One region of the Exiguobacterium sp. s50 genome, then DNA from elsewhere that is predicted to be linked to it. Evidence: riboswitches for the same ligand, from Rfam matches in the RefSeq annotation. Region 1 holds a riboswitch; the other holds the start of a gene.
The links. Region 1 has a riboswitch for S-adenosylmethionine ahead of KNP68_RS03180 (2,3-diketo-5-methylthiopentyl-1-phosphate enolase). Riboswitches for the same ligand answer to the same signal wherever they lie in the genome.
Positions count from the first base shown of each region.

Region 2: another riboswitch for S-adenosylmethionine. It lies ahead of KNP68_RS08470 (Na+/H+ antiporter NhaC family protein); the one in region 1 lies ahead of KNP68_RS03180 (2,3-diketo-5-methylthiopentyl-1-phosphate enolase).

Region 1 covers NZ_JACSLP010000002.1:156,773-159,964, forward strand. The annotation lists gene KNP68_RS03175 (2-hydroxy-3-keto-5-methylthiopentenyl-1-phosphate phosphatase) at 1-470, opposite strand, end outside; gene KNP68_RS03180 (2,3-diketo-5-methylthiopentyl-1-phosphate enolase) at 467-1,624, opposite strand; SAM riboswitch class I at 1,694-1,795, opposite strand; SAM riboswitch class I at 2,001-2,103, shown strand; gene mtnK (S-methyl-5-thioribose kinase) at 2,185-3,192, shown strand, end outside.
Region 2 covers NZ_JACSLP010000005.1:43,411-46,602, reverse strand. The annotation lists gene KNP68_RS08470 (Na+/H+ antiporter NhaC family protein) at 1-1,272, opposite strand, end outside; SAM riboswitch class I at 1,325-1,420, opposite strand; gene KNP68_RS08465 (GGDEF domain-containing protein) at 1,517-3,192, opposite strand, start outside.

The sequences.
Region 1 (3,192 bases):
TTGACGATGCGACGAGCGAGCGTCGGCTTGCAACAGCCGCAATCGTTCGTACATTGTTCATCGCAAGCGTGTGGCCAAGCGACGGTTACCGTCTCAGCGGAGAAGTCGGCGACGTTGCAGTAGATATGCTCGGGGGCGACATGCCCGTCCAAGACCGGCTGCACGAAGAAGTCCATCCCGCCGCTGACGACGTCAAACTTCCAGCCATGGGCCCGAACTTCTTCTAAAAATGCCGGGAACCCTTGGCGGAGCGTGATGCGCTCCAACAAATAATCACGGTAGGCCGGGGCATCTGCGCTCGGCAACAGTTGAAACAGTTGACCGACACCGGAGCGAATCGAAATCCGTTGCTCGAGGACCGCATCTTTCAACTCGACCCAAGCCGGCGGGGCGAACGCCTTCATCAACGCGATAATATTGTCTTCCGCCGTGATCGTCCCGTCGAAGTCGCAGAGGATATGGACCGTCATCGTGACGCCCACGCCTTCAACGCGGTATCGAGCTCGTCCGTCTGTCCTTCGGTTTGGCCGAGAACGTGAGCGATCGCTTGTCGGAAAGCACGAGCCCCGGCGGCTGCGCCGTCCGGGTGTCCGTGAATGCCACCGCCGGCGTTGATGACGACATCCGTCCCGAAATCACGAATGATATCGGCGACGAGTCCTGGATGAATCCCGGCTGACGGGACCGGTAAAATCGGTTTCGACCAATGCGGTTCGGCGCTCTGGTCACGAATCGTGAACGCCTCGTCACGCGGTGTCGCGAGGGAGCCGTACGGAGACGGGAAGAGCGTTAAATCGGCCCCGGCGAGGCGTGGGAGTTTACCGAGTAAGAGCGAATGACTGATTGATCCGGTCAAGGCGCCGGCAAAGGCCGGATGTGCCAAGATGGGGACGTGGATATCCGGATCGTTCGCGAGTTCGCGCAGTGCGTCGAGACCGTACGTATAGACGTTGAACAGGAGCGCTGTCGCACCTGCCTCGATAAGACGGAGCGCCTGGTCACGTAGACCGAACACGGGGCCGCTCAGCGTGATGGCATAGAGGACACGTTTCCCGGTCGCCTCGAAGTGGGCTTGAATGACGTCCGCTCCGATCCGGGCCCGTTCGAGCGATGGGGTGAGCGGGTTGTCGTATAAAATCTCGTCGTCTTTGACGATATCGATGCCTCCGGCGAACTGATCGCGGAGTTGCTGCTCGAGAAACGCGAGGTCACGGCCGATGACACCTTTGAAGATGCTCATGACGAGCGGGCGATCATGAACACCGAGTAACTCGCGAATTCCAGTGACCCCGAACTTGGCGCCTTTGAAATGAGGGGCGAGCGTCTCGGGCAACGTCAAATCGATTAACCGAATCGAATCGTCGAGGGACAGTTTCCCGAACGTCGTCGTCAAGATGGATGAAAAGTCAGGGCTGACATTATGTAACGGGTAGCGGATTGTGAAGCGGCTCGTCGTATCCGTATGTGTGGTCGACACGACCTCACCGCGATACGCCTGTAACTGCTCTTGCTCTAAGTGAGGCAGCTCCGTCCAAGTACCGACCGTCAGCTCGAGGGCGATTTTGTCGGCGACGGTCGCGACCGCGTCCGTTCGTTTGATTTCATATGTGGCAGTGATACTCATATGGTTCCTCCTTCCAGGCAAACAAAAAATGACCCCATGCCGAGGCAAGAGGTCATCATAAAAAATGAACTCTTATCTCTCAGCTTTCGCTGCAAGAATTAGCACCGTGCCATCTCTGGTCGGTTGCTGCGACATCATCGGGCTCGTCCCTCCGTCTGCTCTTGATAAGAATGTGATTTGAAGTTGTGAAATTTAATTGAATTTTTGCACAGAATCATCACGTCGTCAATTCCTTTTTTTCAAAAAAAAATATTTTGGGAAGTTGTTTCCATATATGCACAAAAAAAGACGGAGTTGCGTCGAGAAAATGACGTTGACAATCGTGACGTCGAGTCCGTAATATTCATCACATAAGTTCACCGAATCGAATAACACACTCTTATCGCGAGTTGGCAGAGGGAATTGGCCCGATGACGCCGCAGCAACCGACCACTAGGCACGGTGCTACATCCACCAGACGAATGTCTGACAGATGAGAGGAACAACCATTTTGGCTGTGCCTCTTTCTCGCGGAGAAAGGGGCTTTTTTTGTGGGCAACGTACAGGAAGGGGAAAACATCATGTCATATCAACCATTTACAGAACAGACCGTCGTCGAGCACGTCCGTCAATTAGGATACTTGCAAGAAGGAATCGCCGAGTGCGAGGAGATCGGGGACGGCAACTTGAATCTCGTCTTTCGGATTCGCCAAGGCGAACAGCGCCTGATCGTCAAACAGGCGCTCCCATACGCCAAAGTCGTCGGTGAGAGCTGGCCGCTCACGCTCGAGCGGGCATGGATTGAACAGTTGGCACTCCGTGAGTTTGCGACTGTCGCGTCTCGGTTCGTCCCGGCTGTCCTTGGCAGCGACCGGACGCTCGCTTACACGATTATAGAAGATCTATCTGATTATGAGATTGTCCGCACCGGCTATTTGAATGGGGAGAGCTACCCGGAACTCGCCCGTCATGTCGGTGAATTTTTGGGCGAGACGCTGTTTGCGACGTCGGATTACGCAGCTGGACCGATCGCGAAGAAGCGGATTGAACGTAACTATTACAACCCGGAACTGTGTGACATCACCGAGAAGCTCATCTTCACCGATCCGTTCAAAGACGCGGAGTCGAACAACATCGAGACGGCGCTGCGAGCAGATGTCGAACGCCTTTGGCAAGACCAGGCGCTCAAGGTCGAGGTGACGAAATTGAAAGTCGGGTTTGTCACAAAACATGAGGCACTCCTGCATGGAGACTTACATACGGGTAGCATCTTCGCGACTCAACAAGAGACGAAAATCATCGATCCAGAGTTCGCATTTTACGGACCGTTCGGCTTCGACCTCGGCCAAATCATCGCCCATTTGACGCTGTCGACGTTCCATGACCCGCTCAAACGCTTCGAGCGTTTCACGGACGTCTTGACGGTGTGGGAGACGTTCGAGAAGACGTTTCGGGCCAATTTTGAGCGCGCCGTCGAGCCATTCAATACGGATGGTTTCGTCGACGAGTTGTTGCGGACGGTCTTCAGCGACACGATCGGCTACGCCGGTTGCGAACTCATTCGCCGTGCCGTCGGACTGGCCGGTGTC
Region 2 (3,192 bases), on a different contig from region 1:
AAAGGCGATGGCCAATCCTCCGCAAATGAACAACAAGAACGGATAGAACATATACGGCACGAGCGCCGGTGATGCCGTGTTCGTCAGTTCGGCCGCAATGAGAAGCTGTGCCCCGTAAGGCAGCAGACCTTGGACCCCGCACGAGAAGATATCGAGTACACTCGCAGACTTTTTACGTTCGATGTCATAATCGTCGGCGATGTTCGCGGCGAGCGGACCAGCCACGAGAATCGAAATCGTGTTGTTCGCCGTCGCGACGTTTGTCGCACTGACGAGCCCGGCGATGCTCCACTCCGCGCCGGCCCGTCTTTTAATTCGGGACGTGAGCGCGTCACGCAAGTACGTGAGTCCGCCGTTGTGCGAGATGAGTCCGACGAGCCCACCCATGAGCAATGTCAGGAGTGAAATCTCGGCCATGCCCATCATGCCGTCCGCCATGGCGGTGACGTACGTGGTGACGGCTAGACTGCCATCCAATAGACCGATGATGCCGGTCAGGGCGATGCCGCCGAGCAAGACAAGGATGACGTTCATTCCCGTCAAAGCGAGCACGATAACCGCTAGATACGGAATCAACTTATACCATTCAAACGCCGCCGGCTCGATGGTCGATTCTCCGCTCGATAGGGCAGCGAGTAAAATCGTTGTGATGACGGCTGCCGGCAAGACGATCCAAAAGTTGGTCCGGAACTTGTCGCGCATGTTCGTCCGCTGGGTGCGGACGGCTGCAATCGTCGTGTCCGAAATAAACGACAAGTTATCCCCGAACATGGCACCCCCGACGACGGCGGCCGCCGCGATAGCGATATTGACGCCGCTCTCCTCATGGATGCCGAGAGCGATCGGCGCCAGTGCGGCGATCGTCCCGGTCGACGTACCCATCGCCATCGAGATGAAGGCTGCGATGACGAATAGGCCGCTCAATAGGAGCGAGGGCGGTAGTAACGTCAATGCCGCATTGACGGTCGCGTCAATCGCACCGATTGCTTCGGCGACGCTTGAAAACGCACCGGCGAGCAAGAAGATGAACACCATGATGAGGATGCTCGGGTTCCCGGCACCTTGGGCGACGCGTTCGACCGTCTGGGTGACGCTCCCTTTCGTCATCATCGCCGCGACGATGACGGCAATCAAGGCCGCGATCAAGACGGGGAATTTATAAAAGTCGTCATAGTAGATGCCTGCCCCGATAAAGAAGACGAGGAAGACGAGTAAGGGCAAGAGCGCCCATTTGTTAGCTGTTGGTTGTTCCAATCGATTCACCTCATTCATAAAAATAAAAAGAGAGCCTTCTGAAAAAAGGCTCTCTCGACAAGAAACACTTTTTTCATCTTTCGAGCAGACCGCTCGCTGGATTTGGCACAGGTTACCCGCTGCCGAGACGTCATCGGGCCAGTCCCTCAGTCTCTCTTGATAAAAAAGTTGTGATATTTAGTTATAAGACACGTTCCCTAACGTACCTGTTTCAAATCTGCTTGTCAATAGCAAACCCCCACGCGATGAACGTGGGGGCGAGTCAGGTCGTTAAGAAATTATAATGGGCGACGCGGTTGCGACCGGCGTATTTCCCGCCGACGTAGAGCGCGCGGTCGGCGTTACGAATCGTATCGTCAAGACGTTTGTCGCCGAACGACTGAATCGTATCGACACCGATTGAAGCGGTGACGGGTATATCGATTCCGTCGACGTGGAACGGTTTGTTCTCGATTTGTTGACGGATGCGCTCGGCAATCTCGACGGCGGCCTCAACATCACAACGGTTTAAGAGCAAGATGAACTCTTCACCGCCGTAACGGGCGGCAAAGTCTTCGGTGCGGAGCACTTGACGAATGCGGCGACCGAATTCTTGGAGCACACTGTCTCCGACTTGGTGACCGTGCGTGTCGTTGATTTTTTTGAAGAAGTCGATATCGAGCATCGCGACGGAAATCGGATACATCGAGCCGTCCGAGATCTGTTGAATCCCGTATTCATAAAAAGCCCGTGCATTGGCAAGCAGCGTCAAGCTGTCCGTCCGGCTCTCGGTATAGAGGCGGTCGCGTTCATGACAACGACTGATCGTCCGATTGAACGACTTGAGCAGTTTGACAATCTCGCGTTGAATGATGGGCGGATAGCCATAGACGTGCTCGCCCGTCATCACAATCCACGTGCGGATTCCTTCGATTTCCTCGGAACGGACCGAGATGAAGCTATGATAGTCTTCATTAAATTCGTTCGACAGCGGGGCGTCCCATTCGAAGCGCATCTCGTACTCGACCGAGGCTTCGTTCGGATAGGTTGCATCGAGTAATTCAAAGACGACATGGCGATCGATCGGCTGGCGCGTCTTCAAATCAAAGTAAAGTGTGCGATCAAACAGTTTGAACTCGACGTACCCTTCATCGTACTCGTTGAGTCGCTCACATTGACTGAGGAACACTTCGATGGCTTGTGCCTCGCTTTGCGATAGCGATACGGCTTCTTTTGCTTCATCATATTGTTCAATCAACGATTTGAAGGCGTCTTGTCGACCTTTTTGAATGATGAGTCGCTTAATAAAGAACGTGAGTGCGGCGGCGATACTGCTGACGACGAGCAAGTTTGTCTCCCGGAAGAGCGAGGCCGCCAAAATGAAGACGAGACTGACGATATACGTGTAAAACGCGATGCTTAAAAAGTCGCGGACCGGGATGTCGACGCGGAACCACCAGCCGACTTGATACTTTTGGACGACCGTGTTCAAAATGATGGCAATAATCAAACCGGCAAGCGGGAGGAACGATTCTTGGGAATAGAATCCGAGACCGGTCACACCACCAAGTGCCAAGTAGACGCTGGCCGGGATGGCGATTTCCAAAAATGACGTGATGGCATTCCACGGATACGTAAAACGGAACCGTCGAAGCGCGACGCGCGGTTTCAAGTTGACGAACTGGAAGACGAGTAGTCCAATCTGATTGACGAACAGCGCTGTCTCAAAATCAAAGAATAGAAAAATAATTAAGACGATACTTTCTGAAAAGGTAAAGTAGACGCCTTTCCGTTCAATGGAGTCCATTTGAAAAATAATGACGAGCAACGCGATCAAGATGAACGGTAACGGCTCGATGGCCGGCATGTTCAATACGCCTGTAGCGAACAAGATGAGCGTCAAACCGAATAGCATACTCCAAATACTCCAACCAAGGACGGACATCTTGCGGAAATGGT